2 regions of the Parapedobacter deserti genome follow, and region 1 is predicted to be linked to the other one. Evidence: riboswitches for the same ligand, from Rfam matches in the RefSeq annotation. Region 1 holds a riboswitch; the other holds the start of a gene.
What was found. Region 1 has a riboswitch for S-adenosylmethionine ahead of ACFOET_RS09170 (O-acetylhomoserine aminocarboxypropyltransferase/cysteine synthase family protein). Riboswitches for the same ligand answer to the same signal wherever they lie in the genome.
Positions count from the first base shown of each region.

Region 1 (4,219 bases):
TCAATCAATTCTACAACGGTGTTTATTTCGGAATCCTCTAGGACTGCGTTTGCGTCCGTGGTAAACAGTTCGGCAGGTAAGCTTCGCTTTTTTTCCGGATGTTTGATGACGAATCGCTTGATGGCGAGGTTCAGATTCTTGGTTTTAATGATATCGTGCAGTCCCTGTCCTACTACGCCGAACCCAAAAATTCCAAGTGTAAGTTTGTTGTTCATGTTTGCTGTATGGTGTAATATAAATAAGCTGATTATTATCCTGCCTGTTGATAGGTAGGCTTACGTTCTGATTTACCGTGATTATTAAAAAAACTGCTAAAAAAACTGCTGATTTCCGCTGCAATGCGTTTGGTTTCAATAAGGAAACCGTCGTGCCCGTAAAGTGAGCTGATTTCTTTGTAGCACGCATTAGGAATGTGATGAGCCAGGTACTTTTGCTCTGCCGAGGGAAATAACAAATCGGTGTTGACGCCGATTGCCAACGTTTTGGCTTTTACCAGACTGAGGGCTTCCGGTATGCCGGGACGGCCACGCCCTACGTTATGGCTGTCCATGGCTTTGCTGAGATACCAATAACTGTAAGCGTTGAATCGCTTCATCAGCTTTTCACCTTGGTAATTCTGGTATGACGATGCCTTGAAATCATCCAGTTTTTCGTTCGAGGTCTCCAATTGAGTAACGCCATAGGTATCATAACCGCGATAAGAAAGTAATGCGATACTGCGTGCGACCTTAAGTCCTTTGTCGCCTCCATTCGGCTTGTTGGCGTAAAACGTCCGGTCGGTAGCGATCGCCATTCGCTGACTTTCGTTGAACGCGATGCCCCAGGGTGAATGGGAAGCGTTCGTCGCAATCAATACCAGGCGATCGAAGCGCTCCGGGTCGGTAACAGCCCATTCCAGCATCTGTTGTCCGCCGAGCGATCCACCAATAGCGACCGACACCTTATCAACACCTAAGTGGTCTGCCAACAGCCGATGGGCAGCCACCACGTCCCGTACGGTAAACTGCGGGAAAGACAGATAATATGGTTGTCCGGTCACCGGATTGATACTGGTTGGATTTGTGCTTCCATAGGGAGATCCGATCATGTTTGCGCACACGATGAAATGTTCCCGTGGGTTAAAGAGATCATGCTCCCCAAACAATCCCGGCCACCATTCAAAAACATCGGAACTAGCGGTAAGTGCGTGGGAAACCCATATTACATTATCTTTCTTTGTATTCAGCTTGCCATAGGTATGATAGCAAATTTCGAGATGTTTGATGCGTCTTCCACTTTCAAGCTTGAATGTTTTTTGATAGTGAAATGTATGTATACCCATGTCGTTTGTTGTTTGGTGGCCGGGATCGGTGTTACTTGACCTTATCAAAAGCCTGTTGCAGATCGGCTTTAATATCGTCGATGTGCTCGATGCCGGCCGAAATCCGCAATAATCCCGGGAACACACCGGCATTTTGCTTGTCCGCCTCACTTAACTGTTGATGGGTAGTGGCGGCCGGATGTATGATGAGCGTTTTTGCGTCGCCGACGTTAGCCAAATGGCTTACCAATTGCAGCGCGTCAATGAATGCGTTTGCTTTTTCAGCACCTCCTTTAATTACGAATGACAGCACGCTGCCGAAGCCGTTTTTGAGGTATTTTTGCGCGTTTCCATGATACGGATGGGTTTTTAGGCCCGGATAGCTGACTTTTTCGACCTGTGGATGGCTTTCGAGCCAACGCGCTAGCTCCAAGGCATTATCCACATGGCGTTGCACGCGCAGGGAGAGGGTTTCCAAGCCTTGTAGCAAAAGGAAAGCGTTGAATGGAGACAGAGCGGGGCCAAAGTCCCGTAGCCCTTCTACACGCGCCCGGATTGCAAATTGGATGTTGCCAAATGGGCCGTTTGCCCCGAACACCTCGCTGAATATCAAACCGTGGTAGCCCTCCGATGGTTCACTGAACTGTCTGAATTTGCCGTTACCCCAGTTGTAATTGCCTCCATCCACGATTACACCGCCAATGCTGGTGCCATGACCGCCAATCCACTTGGTGGCCGACTCGACAACCACGTGGGCACCATGTTCCAGTGGCTTGAAGAGGTATCCGGCTGCGCCAAACGTATTGTCCACAATTAGCGGAAGGTCGTATTTTTGTGCGATACCTGCAATCCGCTCGAAATCCGGTATGCTGTAGCTGGGGTTTCCGATTGTTTCGACGTATATGGCTTTGGTTTTGTCATCGATGAGGACCTCAATATTCTCTGGGGAGTCGTCTTTTGCCAATCGCGCTTCAATGCCCAGTCGCTTGAATGATACCTTAAACTGGTTAAAAGTGCCGCCATAAAGGTTGGCGCCACTGACAAAATTGTCCCCGCTTTCAAGTATGTTGGTAAGCGCGATAAACTGCGCCGCCTGTCCCGAAGCCACCGCCAACGCTGCAACGCCGCCTTCCAGTGCTGCGATGCGCTTTTCGAAGACATCCGTGGTGGGGTTCATGATCCGCGTGTATATATTGCCGAATTCTTTCAACGCGAACAGATTAGCACCGTGTTCGGCATTGTTGAATACATACGAAGTCGTTTGATAAATGGGTACGGCCCGTGAGCCAGTTGTTGGATCAACTTCCTGCCCAGCATGTACTTGCAGGGTTTCAAATTTTAGATGATTAGCCATGATTAATTGATTTTTTATTAATGTTCTTGTTAAATGTTCTATGTTAGCGTGATGCCGCAATAAGGCGGCCGAAGCCAATGGCATCTAGTCATACATCAATCGTATGATGTGAGATTTAGTTGCAACAGTGCATGCACATCATCCTGTCACGCATTCGCATACGCTGGGTGGTAGTTATGCATAGCATGTAAGAATGCTTCGACCTTCCGAAGTAGGAACGATGATTGCTGCTTGATGAATAAGTAGTGTTCATTGTCTTATCAATTTATATGCTCCCGACCGGCGTTGGTCGGGACAGGAATTGGCACCTTTTCCACCGATTGCGGATGGTTGCCAGTGGGTCATTGAGCCAGTCTCTCGCCACTTCTTTATAAACCAAGACCTTTTTGACGAGGTATTGATTTGTGTGTGTTATGCACACAACGGGTGCAAATATAGTTGCTGCAATTTGCTTGTGCAAAGTTTTTTTGATTTTTTTGTTCCATGAAGATTACGTTCAATACCGCGGCATTACTTTTTCCTGCCATCAGTTTGATAATGTTGGCTTATACCAACCGTTTTTTGGCGCTGGCTGCGCTCGTCAGGAGCTTGCACGCCAAATACCTTGAACATAATAAGAGCGGTGTTTTACATGGGCAAATCAGAAATCTCCGTTACCGACTCAAATTGATCCGTCATATGCAGGCCATGGGGGTGCTGAGTTTTGTAACCTGTATTTTATGCATGTATTGCATCTATGTGGAGCATGATTTTCTTACGGAGCTGACGTTCGCACTCAGTTTACTTTTTTTTGCGGTTTCGCTGATAATTTCCTTGCTCGAGATACAAGTGAGTAACAAGGCACTGGAGTTGGAGCTAAGCGATATGGAGCAGAGCGATGAATCTTCGTTGGTAGGCTATATCAAGAAGAAGCTCGATAAGCGTAAATAAATATAAAAAGTGGCCCCGGTATCCGGGGCCACGAAATTTAAGTTTAGCGGAAGGTAAGTTTATCTTACGAACAGGAGCTCACGCAATTTGGGTAGCGGCCATTTGCGATCGTCGACGATCTGTTCTAATTTGTTGAGGTGATACCGGATTTTGTCAAAATATGGTTTAACTTTTTCATCGTATGCGATAGCTTTATCGCGGACATCTTCAAGTACATTGGCTTTTTTGCGCTCTTGCCGCATCGCCTCTGCGTCGAGGAGAATGGTGTTTATATGCTTGGAAATGCGTTCGATAAGGTTGGATTGCGATCCGTAAGCATCTGTTTCGAAGCCCAGTTCCTTAAGTCCCCTAACATTGGCAATCAAATCGTTTTGGTAACTAAAGGCGGCAGGTCCTATTAAACTGCTAACAATTTCCCCGATAACACGAGCTTCAATCTGGATTTTCTTATAGTAATTTTCCAACAAGATCTCATGGCGGGCTTCGCTTTCACGTTTGCTCAGAATACTGAGCTTTTCAAATAACGTTATGGTTTTTTCGTCTATATAAACATCCAAAGCTTTAGGTGTGGTTTTGATGTTGGAAAGGCCGCGCTTGTGTGCTTCCTCTTCCCACTCCTTGCTATATCCGTTGCC
Region 1 is NZ_JBHRTA010000030.1:60,915-65,133, forward strand. Features, by position in the region: gene ACFOET_RS09160 (homoserine dehydrogenase) at 1-215, opposite strand, end outside; gene ACFOET_RS09165 (homoserine O-acetyltransferase family protein) at 251-1,321, opposite strand; gene ACFOET_RS09170 (O-acetylhomoserine aminocarboxypropyltransferase/cysteine synthase family protein) at 1,353-2,654, opposite strand; SAM riboswitch class I at 2,917-3,031, opposite strand; gene ACFOET_RS09175 (DUF2721 domain-containing protein) at 3,138-3,584, shown strand; gene ACFOET_RS09180 (glutamine synthetase III family protein) at 3,644-4,219, opposite strand, start outside.

Region 2 (4,219 bases), on a different contig from region 1:
GGTATCGTGGCCACACCGTGGTGTTTGGTCAGCGCTTCGCTGAAGGCCCGTTCGGGTAATTCGCTGATTGCGGTGTAATCGGCGAGGAGAAAGTACGTGCCCTCACAAGGCAGCGGCCGGAAGCGTGTTGTTTCGAGCGCCTCCACCAAGAAATCACGCTTTTGCTGAAAAAACGCACCGAGTTCCGTATGCATGTCATCATCGCGCAGGAAATCGGCCAGCGCCCATTGCATGGGGGTATGCACGCTGAAAACATTGAACTGATGCACCCTACGAAATTCGGTCGTAAGCTGTGGTGGTGCCAGGCAATAACCTACCTTCCATCCGGTGGTGTGATATAACTTGCCAAAAGAAGCGACGACGAAAGCGCGTTCACGAAGCGCTGCATAATGGGTAACACTCAAATGCTTTCGCCCATCGTAGACCATGTGCTCATATACCTCGTCACTCAGCACATAACAGTCGGTATCGCCGACCATACGTACAAGTTGGCGATAGTCGGCATCGGCCAACACACGTGCCGTCGGATTGTTGGGCGTATTGATAACAATCAGTCTCGTTTTCGACGTGATGAGCTGCTCAACCGCAGTCCAGTCGACCACAAAATCAGGAGCCAGCAAGGTTACCGGCTTAGGTATGCCACCAAACACCCGGATACTGGGCGCATACGAATCGTAAGCCGGCTCGAACACAATAACCTCATCGCCCGGACGGATAAGTGCCGCCATCACTGTAAAAAGTGCTTGCGTAGCTCCCGCTGTAATCGTAATGTCCGTTTCGGGGTCGTAACATATGCCCGTCGTGGTTTCAACCTTCGCACTGATCTGCTCACGGAGCGCTTGTACCCCGGCCATGGGTGCATACTGGTTGTGCCCTGCCTGCAGGTACTGCGACACCAACGAAATCAGCCGAGGCGGACCGTCAAAATCCGGGAATCCCTGTGAAAGATTAATCGCTTGATGCCGAGCGGCCAATTGCGACATCGTGGTAAAGATAGACGGGCCGGTATCCGGCAATTTGGATGTGAAGGTATTCATCAGCTAATGGGCATATCGTCAGGCAAGGTTAAGCATTTCAAGCGTGAATAGCTAAACTACGTACGCCCGGAGCTCACTTTTTCATCGGAAAGCCCGGTCTCTTCCCTAAGGATCTGCCGGTAAAAGCGAATGCTGTCTTCCAACTGCGCGATATAGGCTTCTTTATTCATAATGATTTTGTCGTACAACACTTTCTCTTCATTCATCAGTCGGGCTGAGCCTTCGTTTGCGTTACCGCGGCCATCCAGCAAATCATGCAACGTGACGCCCAAGACATCGGCTATTTGACCAAGGCGATCGATATCAACGCGGGTAATGCCGACCTCGAGATTCTGATAGGTTTTCAGGGCAACGTGCAACGCTTCCGCCATATTTGCCTGTGATAGTCCCCTATCTCTCCTATACCGCTTTATTTTTGCCAAAATATCCTGTTGTGCCATATGGAAACGATTAGGCATAAACTATACGCTGATTACGTAATATTTATGCGTTTTTCAAGTTATATCGTTGCATTACCTTTGTTCCGTGAGCAAAGGTATTACTTTTTATTTAAAGACTACTAAATTAATAGATTATAATATGTATTAACGCAGATAGCTGTCACACAGGGATTTTTGCTTATTGTTTAGTTTGCATTTTGTCATCACAACATCAAAACGCAATACAATTTATAAAATCTATGCATTTAGTAGATTAAATAATTACATTTGCCGCATATTAGTTCTTTCACTTCATGCTTATCGAGAAAGACCGAGGGAATGGCCTGAAGACGTCTTAGCAACCTGAAGCCACATTAAGGTGCTAAATCCCGCCTCCTACAGGAAGGCAAAGATAAGTGGAAAACGACCATCGATCCCCAACGCCATATGCTGAAGTGTCAGGACACCCGAAGCAGAAGCCTACAGCAGGAGCAAAACGAACTAGTAATGGTATCAAGTCAAATCAAAGTTAACATGTTAAAAAAGCAATTGTTATTATTAGCTGCGGCCGCTATTCCGGTTTTGCTGTTTGGGCAGGAAAACAAAGATGTTCCACTCAACTACCTCGATAAATCCTTCCAGACCTACGATCAAATGCAGAAGGATATATGGGACAAGGCCGAACTGGGTTTCCTGGAAACGGAGAGCTCAGGCATTCTTCAAAAACACTTACAGGCCAATGGATTTACCGTCGAAACCGGACTGGCGGGAATGCCCACTTCATTCATCGCCTCCTACGGAAGCGGCGGCCCGGTTATTGGCATTCTGGCTGAATTCGATGCGCTACCAGGGATATCACAAGATACCGTTCCGCATCGGAAGCCCTTGGAAAAAGGTGGCGGCGGTCACGCCTGTGGCCATAATCTTTTCGGTACCGGATCGGTCGCAGGTGCCGTGGCAATCAAGGAATGGTTAGCAAACACTGGTCATCAAGGCACCATCAAAGTGTTTGGCACACCCGCCGAAGAAGGTGGTGGCGGCAAAGTCTATCTTGTAAGAGATGGCTTCTTCAGCGGAATCGACATGGTACTGGATTGGCACCCTGCATCTCGAAATGCGGTGACGGTAAGCACAGGAACGGCCATCCAAATGGTAGACTATACCTTCCATGGAAAGCCTGCGCATGCAGCCGGCAATCCGGACAAGGGCCGCTCGGCGCTCGACGGGGTGGAGGCGCTCAATTTCATGGTCAATATGCTTCGCGAGCATGTTCCCACATCGTCACGCATCCATTACGTCATTAGTAACGGTGGGGAGGCGCCGAACGTGGTGCCGGAGATCGCCACGGTTTCCTACTATATCCGTCACCCAAAACGCGATGAGCTCCAGAACTTGGTGTCGTGGATCAACCAAGCGGCGGAAGGTGCAGCAAAGGGTACACAGACCACCGTGACAAGCGAAATAATTGCTGGCTTTTATGAAAAACTGCCGAATAGAAAACTGGCTGAGGTGGTACAGAAAAACCTGGAACGCGTGGGGGGAGTACACTATGACGAGCGCGAGCGGACTTTTGCTGCGGGAATCGCCAAAGGGCTAGGCTTGGCAGACACGGTGCTGAAAAATGCAGCAATAGTGCAACCGCTGGCGGATGAAACGCCCTCGCAAGGCGGTGGCTCGTCAGATGTTGGCGACGTGAGCTGGAATGTGCCCACGGTATCTTTCGGTACCGCGAGTTTTGTTCCGGGAAGCCCCGGCCACAGTTGGCAGAACGTCGCTTCCGGCGGTACGACCATCGGCACGAAGTCGCTCATCAACACCGCCAAAGTATTTGCGCTTACCGCCATCGACCTATACACCAACCCAACCTTGGTCGAAGCGGTGAAAGAAGAATTCGAATCCCGCCGGGGCGCGGATTTCAAGTACGAATCATTGTTGGGAGATCGTGCACCGGCGCTAGACTACCGTGTGGAGAAATAATGAATGGTTGAATACGACATTACTGATTTAAGAAAATGAACGCTCAAATAACCCTATTGGTCGGACTATTTTTATCGTTCGGCTCGGCGCAAGCTCAACGAATTGCACCGCTTCAGCTTAAGGGAAACGTACAAGGCGCAAAAAATGGACAGATATATTTGCAGCGCTTTGACAATAAAATCTTCCATACCATCGATTCGGCTACATTGAAAAATGGCGATTTTGCATTTCAAACAGCGGTTCAACTACCCGAATTATACGGTTTGACACTCGAGAAAGATAAAACGCCATTTTACATCTTCTTGGAAGATGCACCTATATCCGTGGCGCTGGATACCGGTGCGTATTACCGCAATACAACGGTTACGGGCTCGAAATCCCATGACCGATTTGTCGACTACAGCAGTCGACAGCGAAACATCCAGATCGCCGACTTTATCAAAGAAGATCCCGCGTCCATCACGACAGCATATGTCTTATACCGTTACTTCGCTTACCGATTAAGCCCGCCGCAAATTAGGGAATACACCAGCCTGCTCGATGCGTCACTACAAAATTCGCAGTATGTAACCATCTTGCACGGCCTGGCCAACACACTGGAGACCGTTTTGCCGGGCAATAAGGCCCCTGACTTCACGTCAACGGCGCCTGACGGCAGCACCGTACGGTTTTCCGACTATCTGGGCAATGGCTATGTGCTGCTTGATTTCTGGGCAGCGTGGTGCGGGCCATGCCGCCGCGAAAACCCCAATGTTGTTGCCGCATATCAGCAATATAAAAACAAAG
Region 2 is NZ_JBHRTA010000062.1:138,493-142,711, forward strand. Features, by position in the region: gene ACFOET_RS20805 (methionine aminotransferase) at 1-1,037, opposite strand, end outside; gene ACFOET_RS20810 (helix-turn-helix domain-containing protein) at 1,094-1,477, opposite strand; SAM riboswitch class I at 1,772-1,875, shown strand; gene ACFOET_RS20815 (amidohydrolase) at 1,991-3,433, shown strand; gene ACFOET_RS20820 (redoxin domain-containing protein) at 3,469-4,219, shown strand, end outside.
Region 2: another riboswitch for S-adenosylmethionine. It lies ahead of ACFOET_RS20815 (amidohydrolase); the one in region 1 lies ahead of ACFOET_RS09170 (O-acetylhomoserine aminocarboxypropyltransferase/cysteine synthase family protein).